Regions from separate parts of the Paenibacillus sp. FSL H8-0259 genome, predicted to be linked through region 1. Evidence: riboswitches for the same ligand, from Rfam matches in the RefSeq annotation. Region 1 holds a riboswitch; the other holds the start of a gene.

Region 1 (8,058 bases):
GATACAGTGTATTTAAAAGTTGCTGTTGGACCATTCTCTAAATCGGGTAATGAAGAGTAGGCTTTAATGGTGAGAGTATTATAGCTGGAACTTACAGGGATAGGCGCATCATATAATTTATTATCAATCTCTGCGATAGTACTGTCGTTAGCATACACGCTGTAGTATACGCTTGCCGTTACTGAAGTACTTAATGTAATAGCAGAGCCTATGCCTATCTTGGAGCCGGAGGCAGGGGAGGCAGTAACAGGCGGAGCCTGGTTCTCACTGTAGAGGGTAACACTGGAAGTGTTTCTAACTCCGGGAACGTTGAAGTAAGTGTCTCTTGTTCCTGTAACCACAATCTGCGTTCCAATCAGCGAAGGATTCGATTTCAAACCGAATTCTGACCGGATGTAGGCAGGTGTATTCGGGAGCTGGACCGGCATGATTTTGGAACTATCCGTTTCTCCCGGCTGATCTGCTATAGCCAAATTTGTGTCAGCGGCAAGGTCCGTAGAAGAATATGAAGGACCGTTTGAGGTATACCCTACTACATAACCTGTGACTACGATAGCTTCGCTAGGTGACTTTGCAATAGCAGCTGTTACAGTTAATGGAGCATCTGCGGAAGCCATACCGGAGCCTAACGATAATCCCGGGAATATCCCGGTCAAGAGCAGTGCAACCGCTAGGAATAGACTAAACGGTCTCCTGCATTGTGAAGAAAGTTTCATGTAAGTATACCTCCCCATAAAATATCATTTCCACTTAAATATAATAGAGATAATAGGTTTCCAAAGCAATTTTTCGTCAAAATTTGTTAATAGTGCATAAATTAATAGGAAGAATTCCTAAAATATTTTAATATTTAAGGAAAATTATGAGGAATACAGCTGAATTTCCTGAAAACTATGTAAACTTAATGTTAATGCAATGTAAAGTATGAAAGATAGTAGAAACGGCCCCGCTGCCCATTGAAGGACGGCGAGGCCGTAAATGATACCGTCCTTATAAGGACGGCAAAGCCGTTTCCGCTTATTTCTATAACATCAGCTTATCCTTGCCGCCCATATAAGGCCGCAGTGCCTGCGGGATATAGACCGATCCATCTTCCTGCTGATGATTCTCCAGCAATGGAATCAGAATGCGCGGCGTAGCTACCGCCGTGTTGTTCAGGGTATGGCAGTACTGCAGCCGCCCGTCTTCATCGCGGTAGCGGATACCTGAGCGGCGGGCCTGGAAGTCGAGCAGATTCGAGGCCGAGTGGGTCTCGCCGAAGGCTTCCCTGCTGGGCATCCAGGTCTCAATGTCATATTGCTTATGTGTCTTCATCGCCATGTCGCCGCTGCAGACGGCTACTACCCGGTAAGGCAGCTCCAGCAGCTGGAGAATATGCTCGGCATTGCCGAGAATCTCCTGCAGCATCCGCTCCGACTCTCCGGGATCGTTCCGGCACATCACCACCTGTTCGATCTTCGAGAACTGGTGCACACGGTACAGCCCGCGTACATCGCGGCCTGCCGAGCCTACCTCGCGGCGGAAGCAGGCCGACATTCCGGCAAGCCGCAGCGGCGTTTCAAGATCGAGAATCTCATCGCTGTACAGCGAGACCAGCGACACCTCCGAGGTGCCGGCGAGCCAGCGCTTTTCACCCGTCAGCTCATAGGTCTGATCCATGCCGCCCGGGAAGAACCCGGTCCGCTCCAGCGCTTCCGGCCGGACGATTACCGGCACATCCATCACGGTGAAGCCGCGCTGCATCAGCACATCCAGCGCCAGCCGCTGTACGGCCAGATGCAGGAGCAGCCCGGCCCCCTTCAGCACATAGCTGCGGGGTCCGCCGGCTTTGACGCCGCGCGGGATGTCTAGGATGCCGTGCAGTTCTCCGAGCTCGACATGGTCACGCGCGCTGAAGCCGAACACCGGCGGCGCGCCATGCCGCCGCAGCTCTACATTCGCGCTGTCATCCGGCCCGATCGGCGTATCGGCCGATATGGGGTTCGGCGCGAGCAGCAGCAGCTCGCCGCAGCGGCGCTCCGCCTCCAACAACTCCGCCTCCAGCGTGGTCAGCTGGGCGTTGATCTCCCGCACCTGCTCTTTCGCTTGTTCTCCGCCTGCAGCGTCGCCCTGGCGCAGCAGCCGCTCAACCTCTTTGGTCAGCGCGTTCCGGTCCGCCCGGCGCTGCTCTGTTTCCCGGCGGGCAACCCGCCGCCGGTCATCCCATTCCAGCAGCTCCGCAAGCGGGAACGCTACCTTTTTCCACTCCGCTGTCTTCCGTACAATGTCCGCATTCTCCCTGATCCAGTTCATGTCCAGCATGCCGCTATCGCTCCTTTTGTGTTAAAAAAATGCAAAAAACGCCCTCATCCATGGGACGAGGAGCGTCAGCTCGCGGTGCCACCCAGGTTGACCTAATTCCGATAAATAGCTGTAAAGCGCGGAATAAGGCCCTCTTTGGTCTTCGCGGTAACGGGCGAAACCCGGTAAACTTAGGGAACAGGAGAACTGCTCCGGTCGCAGACGCCTCGCGGTTGGATGCCGGTCATTGGCCTGGTCGGGATATAGGTTTGCCGTTTATTATAACCAGAGAAGGGCCGGGTTGCAAGCACATTTGAGGTTTGACAATATTCCCTGTACTCTGCTAGGATTATTACTAATTTAAAGTATTTGTGTCCGGCACGGCAGCCCGGCATATCTTATAAAAGCGGACGGAAGAGGTGCGGAAGTGGCCAAAATAGTGGTAATTAACGGTACGCCATCCCTGGTATCCCGAATCAATGCGGTGATCGAATATGCGGAGGGGGATCTGCGGGAACGCGGGTTTGAAGTGGAACGGATTAATGTAGCGGAGCTTCCGGCGGAGGATCTGATTCATACCAGGTTCGAGAGCGAAGCCATCGTCAAAGCGAATGGTCTGGTGGCTGAAGCGGATGCGGTGATCGTCGTCAGTCCGGTGTACAAAGCTTCCTATACGGGAGTGCTGAAGACCTTCCTGGATCTGGTTCCGCAAAAAGGGCTGGCCGGCAAAATCGTGCTGCCGCTCTTCATGGGCGGTAGTCTGGCCCATCTGCTCGCGATCGACTATGCGCTGAAGCCGGTGCTGTCTGTGCTGGGCGCCCGGCATATTCTTGGCGGAGTCTACGCGGTAGACTCGCAGGCTGTGCGCAACGACCAGGGTGTCGTTGAGCTGGCCGAGGAGCTGAAGCTGCGGCTGAACAGCGTGCTGGAGGAGCTGGCGGACGAGACAGCGCATAAGGCGGCACGTAAGTCGGGAGAGTAGGCGTAAGATATCACCCTCCTGAGGAACATAAAAGGGCGCTAAACCACCGGAATGCGGTGGTTTAGTGCCCTTTTTGCTGGGTGTAAGCCCGGCTTTTACCGTGATTTATGCCCTTTGAAAGCTTAGCGCAGGCTCCCAATGTATAACCGTATCTCCGGCAAGGCTTGCCGGGATATCTATAATCCGCTGGTTGCTGCTTCCCCGGTAGGGGAGAGTAGTGTCTTTGAGTTCCTCTACAAATCGTCCGTCGATGACCACCTGGCACAAGGCCAGCAGCTTCCATTCCGGCGAACCGGGGGAAGCCGTCAGCTCCTCGTACGTATAACCGGTATAGATCCAGACCGGGAAGCCCGGCAGCTCGGCGCGGAGCTCATGGATGAAGTCAGCCGCTCCCTCTGCCGAGAAAAAAGGGTCCCCGCCTGCCAGCGTCAAGCCGTCCAGCAGCGGATTGTCTGCTATCTCGGTGATAATCTCGCGCCTGCGCTCCGGAGTGAAGACCTCTCCATAATTGAAGTTCCAGGTCTTAGGGTTGAAGCATCCGGGGCAGCGGTGGCGGCATCCGCTGAAGAAGAGGACCGCCCGCAATCCCTCTCCTTCATTGATCGACTCCGGATAATATCCGCAGATGTTCATAGATGCTTAACGCGGTCCCGTACTTCGGCTTGCTTGGCGGCATTGAAGCGGGTCTGATAGTCGCCGGTCAGATATCCGGTTACCCGGCGCAGCCGGCGGATATGCGTTGTATCTTCATGAGCGCCGCAGGATGGGCAATTCGTGCCGATTACACCTTCGTGGCCGCAGCCGGAGCAGCGGTCGATCGGGTGGTTGATGCTGAAATAGCTGATGTCCTGCTCCAGCGCGTATTTGATGATTTTGACGAATGCTGCAGGGTTGCTGCGGGCGTTGCCGTTCAGCTCTACATAAGAGATCGCTCCAGCGTTGCAATATTCATGGAATGGAGCTTCCAGGCTGATCTTCTTGGCTGCGCTCAGGTCGTAATAGACCGGAATGTGGAATGAATTCGTATAGTATTCACGGTCCGTTACACCCGGGATGGAACCGAGAACCTTGCGGTCTATCTTGGTGAATTTGCCGGAGAGACCTTCGGCAGGCGTAGCGAATAGAGTAATGTTCAGATCCAGCTCTTCGCTCTTGCGGTCGCAGTATTCACGCATGTGGCGGACAATGGCCACTGCCTTGGCATGGACCTCCATATCTTCGCCATGGTGTTTGCCGTACATAGCCTTCATGCACTCGGCCATACCGATGAAACCAAGGGACAGGCTGCCGTGCTTCAGCAGTTCACCTACGCTGTCTTCCGGTGCAAGCTGTTCGCCGCCTTCCCAGACGCCTTCACGCATCATGAAATCGGAGGCTTTGGCTTTCTGGGAAGCCTGAATGCGGAACCGGTGCAGCAGGCCGTCCAGCGCAACGTCCATATAATGATTAAGATCTTCGAAGAAGCCTTCCTCGTCAGCGGCAAGGCGGCGGCCAGTTACTGTGCCGTAAGCCAGACCAAGACGTACAAGGTTAAGCGTATTGAATGAAAGGTTGCCTTTGCCCGAGCAGTGATTGCGCCCGAAGCGGTCGCCCAGAACACGTGTCCGGCAGCCCATCGTAGCAAATTCAGTATCCGGATCGGTTGGATCGTAGTACTGCATATTCAGCGGAGCATCCAGATTGGCGAAGTTCGGATACAGCCGGCGTGCAGAGCACTCTGCCGCTTTCAGGAACAGCTCATAGTTAGGATCACCAGGCTGCTGGTTGACACCCTGTTTGCACTTGAAGATCTGAATCGGGAACACCGGTGTTTCTCCGCTGCCAAGTCCGTTCATAGTAGCAGTTAAGAGGGAGCTAATCACGAGCTGGCCCTCCGGAGAGGTGCAGGTTCCGTAGTTGATGCTGGTAAAAGGAATCTGGCCGCCTGAGCGGCTGGACATGGTATTCAGGTTATGTACCATGCTCTCCGCAGCCTGAAGGGTTTCAATTTCTGTCTCTTTCAGGGCGAAACGGAAGGCACGCGGATACTTCTCTTCCAGATCGCTGCGGGTCATAGTGACCTCGCCGAGTGCTTCGCCGGCTGCACCTTCCTCGAAATATTCCATTCCTTTGCGGAACAGCTTAGCGAAGGATTTAGTGACATAAGGCGCCAGATCGTAATCCAGCTTGTTGGCGGATACGCCGCCGTACTGGGCATTCTGCTGGGACTGGAAAATAATCGCCACCAGCGACATAGCCGTCATAATCGAATTCGGAGGGCGGACGCTGCCGTTGCCGGTATTGAAGCCTTCGCGGAGAAGACGTTCAAACGGGATGAAGATGCAGTTGGTTGTTCCAATGGCATATTGGTCCAGGTCGTGTACATATACAACATTATCTTCAATAGCCTGCACGAGCTGTGGCGGCATCGTGAAATTGCGGGCGTACCACTTGGAATATTCACTGCCGAATTTGCTCATCTTGCCGGAGAAGCTCTCCCCGTTCAAGTTGGCATTCTCGCGCAGCAGATCCAAATCCCGGCTGTCGATAATATCCCGTCCCAAATGAATAACTTCTTCCAAAAGAACTTCCTGTGCAGCTTGTCCTTCGTTATATCGTTTCTCCAGCAGCGTCATTGTATAGCTCTCTCCTCTCGGTATCGTAAGCGTGAAGCATGTGCTCCATGACATCAGTAAAAAGGCATCTCCAGCCGGGAGGCGGGAAATGCCCGAATGCGTATTGCAAATATCCGAAACAGCGGACATTTGCCGGTGGTCTATGTGGAAAATACGAACGGGCACAGGGCTTGTCCTGTTCTGGAACCTGTTCTTGTACCTTCCGCAGAAGCCGATACCTGAGGACGATACTCTATCGTCCTCAGGTATCGGCAGCCTCTGGCCCGATTAACGGAAAGGCTAACTCTGCTCGTGCAGGCCGCATGCGGGCACCTCGCCTGTTCCTCGCAGGAGTCTAACCGGTGCCACAGAAACAGGCAGGTCTCCTGGCTTCCGGCATGCCCTCCGGCGCCTTCCCGAGGGGCCTCGCAGCCCCTTAGTGGCTTGTTGTCGGAGGATGCTGCTCCAGCGGCGTCTGGCAGCTGGAACATCCGGTTACAGTGGCGGGACCGCAGCGGATTTGCACCGTGTTTCCCTATTAAGCTTCAACCCTAGCAAGAGGGCGAAACACCTGTTTCTACTATATTTTGTTGTTGTTAAATAAAAGTAACTCAATATATTGTGTTTGTAAACATTTTTTTGCGAATCCGCGCGGGGAGCGGGTTCCGCAGGTTTACTCACAGATGATCCACAGTTAGTCCACAGGTAATCCACAACTTTCCTGTGGATATGGCCTTAAATGAGTCATAAATTGTCCCAAAAGATGCCACAAAGACTCCATAAATAGAGTGCGTCTAATCCTAGTAGTTTTACTGGGGAGATAGTAATAGAGAGGGGGGGCTATGGGTATTTGTGGGAGCGGCGCTGAAGGGTTACAATTAAGGAGTAAGGACAGAACAGACTCATCAAACTTGCAGGAGGGATTTCATAATGGCGATTGGCGAAGTGACCGTTATTCCGATTGGCACTGGCAGTACCAGTCTCAGCAGCTATGTGGCCGATATGCAGCGTGTGCTGCAGACCGTGGAGGGGATTACCTATGAGCTTACTTCGATGGGGACTATTATTGAAGGACCGGTTGCACGGATTCTTGCTGCGGTAGAAGCGCTGCATGAGTCGCCGTTTACGTCAGGAGCACAGCGGGTTTCCACCTCGCTTAAGATTGATGACCGTCGTGACAAGCCTTCTACGAGCCGCAGCAAGCTGGAATCCGTGGAACGCAAGCTGCAAGGAGAGTAAAGAGTACCTGTAGTTGTAATCAGATTCAACCTATAAGGAGCGGATCTTTCATGGCAAAAGCCTCACAGCAGATCGGGATTCAAATGTACACACTGCGTGACCAGACGGAGCGCGATTTCCTGGGTACACTGGGCAAAGTTGCGGAGATGGGATATCAGGCGGTAGAATTCGCCGGTTATTTCGGCGTGTCTGCAGGAGAACTGCGCCGTACATTGGACCGGTTGGGTCTTGCTGCGCCTTCGGCGCATGTGGGCCTGGATTTCAGCAGTCTGGATAACATGGAACGGGCGTTAGCCAAAGAAATTGAATATGCGAAGGAACTTGGATTACAATATATGATCACCCCTTCGGCACCGCTTCCGCAAAACCCCTCAATGGAGGATGTGACGGCGGTGATTCCCTTCCTGGAGAAGGCCTCCGCGATGGTCCGTGCAGCAGGCCTGCAGTACGGGTATCACAACCATGATTATGAATTTGCGGAGGTAGACGGCAAAGCAGTCATCGATATATGGCTGGAACAGATTCCTGCGGAGCATATGTTTGCAGAGTTCGATCTGGGCTGGGTACACAGGGGCGGAGCACGTCCTATTGACTATGTCGCCCGTTATGCCGGCCGTGTTCCGCTGGTTCACATTAAGGATTTCGGGGCAAATAATGAAGAGACTGACCTCGGGAAAGGGCAGGTTGATTTCCGGAGCGTCTTCGACAAGGCAGAGGAGAGCGGGATTCTGTACTATATAGTAGAGCAAGAGGCTTATGCCGTGTCCTCGTTGGAAAGTGCTAAGGAGGCACTGGAATATTTCCGCGGGCTGGGGCTAATGCAGGACTAGGCAGCGCGAATGATCAAAAAGGGTTGCGTTTTCTGCTGAAAGAGTTATAATATTTTTTGTTTGGCAGGCAGACTATCCTTTAAGCTGGTGTAGCTCAGGGGTAGAGCAACGCACTCGTAATGCGTAGGCCGGG
Region 2 (8,058 bases), 650 kb from region 1:
AAAAGAGTGCTGGCCCAGCCTATCTTCCGCAAAGCGCTGCTGGAGCCTTATATGGAATCCCGGCTGGCTGACGCGCCGAAATCGGCGGATATTCTGCGGTTCGTGGCGCATTGGGGCCGTTTCCTTCCGGAGGCGCTTCAGCAGGCTTTCGTGCGCGATACCGTCAAGGAATATCTGCTGGAGAAGCTGCAGCGGGACAATGATCCGGTGGCGGCGGTGGCATCGGTTCATGAGTCGGTGCAGAAGGCCGAGAAAGAACGCCGCAGAGGCGGCGGTGTACATGCTGAAGCGCTGTCACTGCTGCAGGAGCTGGGAACCGTTGCCGACCGCTTCCTGCTGAACCGGATCTCGCTGGACGAGCTGACGATGGAGCAGCTGCTGGAGATTTCCTTCCTGCGCTACCGGGATACGGCGGATTGGCAGCCGCCGCTGGATGCAATCGCTAAGCGTAAAGCGAATGCGCTGCGCGCTGCGTACCGCTGGTTCGGGGAGGAGAAGCCGGACGAGGAGATTTTCGCCGGTCTGTCTCCCCGGGAGCTGGATGATGTACAGCTGCTCGGAGGACGCTGGCTGAAGGAGTCGCGGAGCATCGAGCCGTTCGAACGGCTGCCGCTGGCCTTCTACCACAGCAGTGAACGTGAGGGCGGTCCGCTTGATTACGATGCGCTGCTGGAGCTGGTGGCGCGCAAAGCGGGCAATGATAAGGAAACGGTCTACCGTTTCCTGGCCTGGTCGCAGCATAACCGGCTGTTCACCATCTCGAGCAAAAAGCTGTGGCCGAATTACCGGCGGGCGGTGCTGAAGTATTTCCTGAAGAACGACCGCGAGGCGTTCAAGAACCGCGATTTCCGCAAAAGCTATAGCTCGGCCGCAACGCCCGCCATGCAGAATGTCTACAATGAAGCCCGCTCCCAGCTGGCTTCGCCGCTGGCGCGGTGGGTCAGCCGCAGCCGATTTCAGATCCTGATCTCCGGCAGCGTGCTTGGGATCGTACTGATCATAGCCGTCATCGCCATCAGCTGGCTGCGGCCGGATGCGGATACTGCTGCGCCGCAGCCGACTGTGAGCCCGATTCGGGGCGATATCCACAGTGCGGATGGGCAAGAGCAAGCCCCGGTCTCTGTACGGCTGGTTGGTGGTGTGGCAGATGCCGGGACAAGCACAGGAACCGGAAATGGTGGAACAGAAGGTACCGGGAATGCTGGCGGGGCTGAAGGCGGCGGAACAGAAGGCAGTGGGAATGCTGGCGGGGCTGAAAGCAGCGGGGAGGCAGGCGTCAAGCTGGTGTTCAGCTTTGCCTCTGTGGCGGAATGCTCCGCCTTTAACCCGGCGGAGATCATCGTGATGTCCGGTAATAACGTTGCGGACACTTACAAGGTTGTAGCAACTGCGAGCAGTTGCCTGGCCGCCGGAGTTGACGGCGGCGCGAATGGGGATGCAGCCGCTGGAAATAGCGGCGGCTCTGATAAAGCCGAAGCCTCCCCGGCGGCGGGTGCATCGGGCGCCGGAAATGACGGCGGCTCTGATGAGGGAGCTGCCGGGACTGACGGCGGGGCGACCGGAAATGAAGCCGTGGGGACTGACGGCGGCGGAGATGCAGCCGCTGGAAATAGCGGCGGCTCTGATGAAGCCGAAGCCTCCCTGGCGACGGGTGCATCGGGCGCAGGAACACCTGCGCGCGTATATGAAGTGACGGTGGAGCTGGAGCCGGGCGCAAAGCTGGCCGCGGGTGATGTGATCACTGCGGGCATCTATACGCTGAAGCTACAGGCTAGTCCGGGGAGCATTCTGGGAAGTACCCCGAGCACTACTCCGGAGACTACACCCGGCACCGGCCCCACTCCTTCCGCCAGCCCGGACACGGATGCGGAATGATTGGGTGAGAGCCTGAATTGGGCGAAGCCGGATGTAAGAGAAGTCCGGCATTTCATCAACGGTGCTTCCGCGTAAGCTGGCAGAGAGGTCATTGTACTTTGTCCACTCAAATCAGGAATAATCAGCCCTATTATGCGTTCTATTGTATTGGGTACATTAGATTCCGGATTTTAGAGCTTATAGGGGGTATATTCCAAAATCAATTGGATTAAATACAGCAGAATGCATTATGGCCGCCGTATATTCCCATTCTGTTGTACATAATACAATCAACCAGCTGCCGGCTCTTGCCGGAAGCGGAAGCATCACTATTTAAGTCCTGAACAGCATGATATGCCGGGAGAATGCGGCGAGTGTTGTTCAGGATTTTTTGTGCGGAAGGGGCCGGTTGTGCCTATAATTGAAACAGCTTGTCTATAGACATACAGGGGAATAGTAGATATGATTGTTTGTGAATATTCAAATTTAATAAGCTTTGGAAAAAGGTGCGGATTTCCGTAGAAACAGGCGCAGTCATGCAACAGATACCCATGCCGGTTCTACGATTGTAATCTGCTTAAAAGGGAAGTCCGGTGCAAGTCCGGTGCGGTCCCGCCACTGTAAATGCGGAGCGACTCCTGAGAAGTCACTGTCTGATAATAGGATGGGAAGGCGGGGGAAGCAATGAAGCTTAAGCCAGGAGACCTGCCTTTTTCGTTGTTGTTTCTATTCTTCGGGGGTAAGAATGCGGAACAGGTGCAAATATAAGCAGTGGCTGTGTGAGGGAAACTTCATATCAGCTGCATGTATTGTATCCTTCCCCGGCCGCCCTGTACAGGGCGGTCTTTATGTTGCACCCGCATCAGCGGAGGACGCAGGATTCATCTATACCATTCTATTCACAGAAAGAGGTCAAGCAATGAAGAACAATTTATCATCCAAGTTTATCCGGCTGGGTCTGATCGTTGTCATGATGTTCGCGGTTCTGGGAGCGGCTGTAGCTCCGGCGGGACAGGCTTTTGCAGAGACGGCTGCGAGCACTGGGAATAACGCGGCATCTCTACCTTCAGGCACAGCAGTTAGCGTAGCTGAGGCAGTCTATGCCACTTCGGAGTTTGTGCTGAAGGCCGGAGTCCAGTCCGACTGGCAGGCCATCGGCCTAGCGCAGGCGGGCTATAAGGTTCCGGATAGTTATTTAAAGGCGCTTGAGAGTAAAGTAGCCGCAGCCAAGGGTGTCTACGCCAGAGCTACGGACTATGCGCGGATTACGCTTACGGTTAGGGCGCTTGGCGGGAATCCGGCGGATGTTGCCGGCTACAATCTGATTGAGAAGCTCTACAATAACGATAAAATTACCGGCCAGACGCTGAACAACGCAGCCTATGTACTGCTGGCGCTTGATTCCGGAACTTATACTATGCCTGACAATGCGAAATGGACCCCAGCTAAATTGCTGGCTGAGATCCTGTCCAAGCAGAACACTGACGGAGGCTTCACTCTGACTACGGGGGCTAGTGATCCGGACATGACGGCGATGGTGCTTACTGTGCTGGCAGGACATAAGGATGATCCGGCAGTCAATACCGCAGGACAGCGGGCGGCAGCCTGGCTGGCGACTGCACAGGACAAGAACGGCGGCTATGGTGACAGCAGCGAGAGTGTCGCTCAAGCCATTATTGGTCTGTCCTCCTTTGGCATTGACCCGGCAGGGGCGGAGTATACCGTAGGCAATGTAAACCTTGTCAGTAAGCTTCTTAGCTATAGTGCAGCAGATGGCGGGTTCGCTCATACAGCGGGGGGAAGCTACAATCAGCTCTCGACAGAGCAGGCACTGGAAGCATTGGTAGCTTACAAGCTTTTCAGCACAGGCAGCAAGCTCTATGATCTTAGCAATTCACCTGTGAAGAGTCCTCAGGTTAGTGTGTCCGTTGCCATTGAGAGCCCTAACGGAACCCTGGCAGAAGGCACTGTATATGCGGGAAATGTACTTCAAGCACTGGAGAAGGCAGCGGCGGCGAAGAAGGTGGCCCTGGTCAATGAAGCTGGCAATTACGTGACGGGAATCGGCGGCGTAACTGCGGGTGCTTTTGGCGGCTATGACGGGTGGATGTATGTTGTAGCCCGCGGTGGAGCGTGGATCTATCCAAGTGTAGGCATGGGTGATTTCCTTCTTGCGGAGAATGACCGCGTGCTTGTCTATTATGGCGGGGATAACACACAGGTGGTAGAGTCCGTGGCGGTCTCCCCTGCACAGCCGCAGCCTGGACAAGATATTACTGTAAAAGTAACTCAAAAGCAGTGGGTATGGAATGAAGCGACCTTCACTTCCGACCCGGTATCCTCGCCAGCCGCAGGGGTTCAGGTATCCATCGGCGGTAAAACTGCTGTTACGGATGCTGCGGGTTCAGCTGTTGTTGCCGGCGGCCTGCCAGCGAATAAATATACGATTACCGTTACCGGATATCTCAAAGACAGCACACCTGCGGTAGTCCGCTATTCGCAGCCGCTGACCGTGGCTTCTGCTGCGGCTGACCGTGCTGCTTTTACCGATGTGAAGTCAATCTCGCCTTGGGCGCTGGAGTCAGTGTACACGGTCTATGACCGCAAGCTGATGGGCGGTGTCAGTGAGAGCAGCCTCGTGTTCGCACCGAAGCAGAATATTACCCGCGCTGAATTTGCGGCACTGCTGCTGAGATTGACCGGCAACGAGCCGTCTGCGGCATCGTCAGCCCAGAGTTTCAGTGATGTTAAGGCGGATGCGTGGTATTATGGAGCAGTGAACAAAGCGAAGGAACTGGGAATTGTCAGCGGAGTAGCAGGCACAGCCTTCAAACCGGACGGCCCCGTTACCCGCCAGGATATGGCTGTAATGATCGTGAGAGCCTTGAAGCTGGACGAGGCTTCGGCAGCAGCCGGAACCGGGAAATTCACCGATGAAGACCAGATCAGCGCCTACGCATTAACGGCGGTACGTACTGTAACCGGACTTGGAATTATGAGCGGTACCGGCGGCGAATTCGCTCCTGCCACAGCTGTAACCAGAGAAATGGCCGCTGCTGTAGCGGTTAGATTGCCTTAGGAAGGATATGGGTCAAGGAAGAAGAGCCTTGATGAAGAAAAGATCCTAGATAAGCTAAACCTTAAATATGAATATATAACTTAGTCTTCACTGCAGTGAAATTTGAATAGTAGGGCTGCTGGGGCAAGAATCTCACGATTTCAACCCTCGTTTGTGGTGGGAATCCGAATGCTTGTTGAAAATCCTGCACAAAATACAACATTTCAATCAAGATCGCGGCTATAATCGGAAATTGTTGTACAAAAGGCAGCATTTCTCTTCTAACAAGCGTTGTAGCGGGAAGATTGTTGTATTTCATACAACAATCTTCCGAATGCCTAAGGATTAAGGGAGTTAAGTTGTATTTTCTGCAAGATTTTGCATGGAGCAGCCTAATAAAGCGATAGTGCGGGGTGCTGGTGGGATATATAAGTGGAAAAATGTCACTTAATTCCCGGTAAATCTCCCGATATGGCGGCGTAGTTGGAAAAACAACACTTAATCTCGCATGAATTAGCGAATGACCCGGCTAGGGGCAGAATTAAGTGTCATTAATCCAACTAGGATCGGCAGTGAAGTCCGTATAGGATAAACAAGTGTCATAAATCCAATTACTGTTCCGGCGGAGGAATGTTTTGTGGAGTTTCGCTCGGGAAGGCATGCTTTCCCGGATTGAGCCGATGATTTAAAATGCTACTGATGCTACTGATGCTACTGATGCTACTGATGCTGCTGATGCTACTGATGCTGCTGATGCTGCTGATGCTACTGATGCTACTGATGTTACTGATGCTACTGATGCTGCTGATGTTACTGATGCTGCTGCTGCTGCTGATGCTACTGATGCTACTGATGTTACTGATGCTACTGATGCTACTGATGCTACTGATGCTACTGATGTTACTGATGCTACTGCTAGTGGGCTAGAGCTAATGAAGCTGATGGAGCTATTGCTAGTGGGGCTAGGGCTGATGAAGCAACCGTTAGTGGGCTAGAACCAATGATGCCAATGATGTAATTGTTAGTGGGGCTAGAGCAAATGCTGAAGAAGCTAGAGCTAGTTTAGCTAGAGTTAATAAGCCAATGAAGCCAATGAAGCTAATAAAGCTATTACTAGTGAGGCTAGAGTTAATGAGCCAATGAATCTACTGCTAGTGAAGTTAGAGCTAATGCTGAAGAAGCTACTGATGCTACTGCTAGTGGGGTTAGAGCTAATGAAGCTAATGAAGCTAGAGCTAATGAAACTGAGAGTATGGTGCCAGCCAGTATTTTAAGCGGCTGATTTTAGCCGATAGAGAAGCTCCTTCGGGTTGCGGGGCTGGATGCTCAGCGGCCAAGGGGCTGGCTGATGGTGCTTTGCTCAGGATTAGTATGTATAAGTCACACTAAGAAATCATAAGGTGTTTGGACGGAACGGGGAACAGGCTGACTGCCCCCGTTCTTTTCCCTTTTGTGGAGGTGCTTGAGGTAATGTTCAGTCTATTGAAATCAGGAAGGGCGAGGCTCTATCCGCTGCTCCTGCTCCTGGTTGTCCTGCTGCTCTCCGGCTGCTCCAAGGCGCAGCCGGATTCCGCAGGCGGCGGGCCTGTGCCGCCCGCCAGTTCCCAGGCCGCGCAGACGCCGCGGCCTGAGGGCACTGCCATACCCTCCGCCACGGCGGACGGCATGGCAGCTTCCAGCTCCGGCGCAGCGCCAGCCGGAGCCGCCCCCGGCGTAACGGAGCAAGCTCCCGTTACGCAAGCCACGGTGCCGGCGGCCACCGCGCCGGCGCCCGGCCACACCGGTGCCGCCGCGCCAGCATCGGCGGCCACGGGCAGTCCCGCCGCGCCAGCCCCGGCGGCTACGGGCAGTCCCGCCGCGCCAGCATCGGCGGCCACGGGCAGTCCCGCCGCGCCAGCCCCGGCGGCTACGGGCAGTCCCGCCGCGCCAGCATCGGCCGCCACCGGCAAGCCAGCCGCGCCAGCCCCGGCGGCCTCCGGCAAGCCAGCCGCGCCAGCCCCGGCGGCCTCCGGCAAGCCAGCCGCGCCAGCCCCGGCGGCCACCGCCGCACCGGTGAATACGGTGACTCTCTCCATTACTGGAGATGAGGAGCACGGCGTTATTTTGGCCCCGGCGGCTTATGAAATAGAGAAGAATGAGACTGCGCTGGAGCTGCTGGGACGGATTACCCGCCAGCACAAGATCCAGATGGAATATCAGGGCAGCAAAACCTTTGCCTATGTGGAAGGTATAGATAATCTGTACGAATATGATCACGGGGCAGAGAGCGGCTGGATGTATAAGGTGAACGGAGAGTTTCCGTCCAAGGCTTCCGGCAGCTGGGTTATGAAGCCCGGAGATACGGTAGAGTGGCTGTATACGCTTGATCTTGGCAAGGATATCGGGGCAGCGGCGCCATGAACAGCGGCTTCCGGTCCATGCATCCTGCCGTAGCCCTGCTGTATTATGCCGGGCTGCTGTTGTTCGCCCTGCTGGGGCTTCATCCGTTGTTTCTGGTTACGGAAATAGCAGGTCTGCTGGCATTGCTGCTGCTGCAGGGCCAAGGGAAGGCGCTGCTGCGCGGTCTGCCTTTTATGCTCCTGATGGGGGTTTCAGTCGCAGTGCTGAATCCGCTGTTCTCGCACAGGGGGGCGCATATTCTCTTCTACTGGCTGGACCAGCCGATTACGCTGGAGGCTGTGCTGTACGGACTTATAATGATGACCGTACTGCTGACAATCTTCATCTGGTTCATTTCATACAATTACACGGTAACGACAGATAAATTCATGTACCTGTTCGCTGCCGCTGCGCCAAGAACGGCATTACTTACGCTGATGGCGCTCCGGTTCGTCCCCTTATTCCAGCGGCGGCTGCGCCAGATTACCCTGATCCAGCGCCTGCGCGGGGTGGATGTCCGCACAGGAAGCCTGCGCAAGCGGATGCAAGACGGCATGACGCTGCTGAAGGTGTTGCTCACCTGGTCGCTGGAGGAAGCGCTGCAGACCGGAGATTCCATGACGGCCCGCGGCTACGGGGTTGCCAAACGCAGCACGTACAGTATATACAAGCCGGATCGGCAGGATAAGCTAATTCTGCTGGTACTGACGCTCAGCGGTATGATTGCATTGTTCTTTTGGCTGCAGGGCTACGGTACGCTGGAGATT

Evidence for each region. A riboswitch is a leader RNA that binds a small molecule or an ion and turns the genes downstream of it on or off. The one in region 1 is predicted to bind cobalamin.
Region 2: it holds a riboswitch for cobalamin, as region 1 does, so the genes downstream of both, NSU01_RS05175 (S-layer homology domain-containing protein) here and NSU01_RS02460 (anaerobic ribonucleoside triphosphate reductase) in region 1, are expected to answer to the same signal.

Annotation. Positions count from the first base shown of each region.
Region 1 is NZ_CP150147.1:566,424-574,481, forward strand. Features, by position in the region: gene NSU01_RS02440 (S-layer homology domain-containing protein) at 1-716, opposite strand, end outside; gene serS (serine--tRNA ligase) at 1,024-2,301, opposite strand; gene ssuE (NADPH-dependent FMN reductase) at 2,708-3,262, shown strand; gene nrdG (anaerobic ribonucleoside-triphosphate reductase activating protein) at 3,368-3,895, opposite strand; gene NSU01_RS02460 (anaerobic ribonucleoside triphosphate reductase) at 3,892-5,877, opposite strand; gene NSU01_RS02465 (hypothetical protein) at 5,974-6,099, shown strand; cobalamin riboswitch at 6,215-6,446, opposite strand; gene NSU01_RS02470 (MTH1187 family thiamine-binding protein) at 6,787-7,095, shown strand; gene NSU01_RS02475 (sugar phosphate isomerase/epimerase) at 7,146-7,925, shown strand; tRNA gene NSU01_RS02480 (tRNA-Thr) at 8,009-8,058, shown strand, end outside.
Region 2 is NZ_CP150147.1:1,212,795-1,220,852, forward strand. Features, by position in the region: gene NSU01_RS05170 (hypothetical protein) at 1-1,875, shown strand, start outside; cobalamin riboswitch at 2,393-2,582, shown strand; gene NSU01_RS05175 (S-layer homology domain-containing protein) at 2,774-4,933, shown strand; gene NSU01_RS05180 (hypothetical protein) at 4,995-5,231, opposite strand; gene NSU01_RS05185 (hypothetical protein) at 5,630-5,839, shown strand; gene NSU01_RS05190 (DUF4430 domain-containing protein) at 6,383-7,312, shown strand; gene NSU01_RS05195 (energy-coupling factor transporter transmembrane component T) at 7,309-8,058, shown strand, end outside.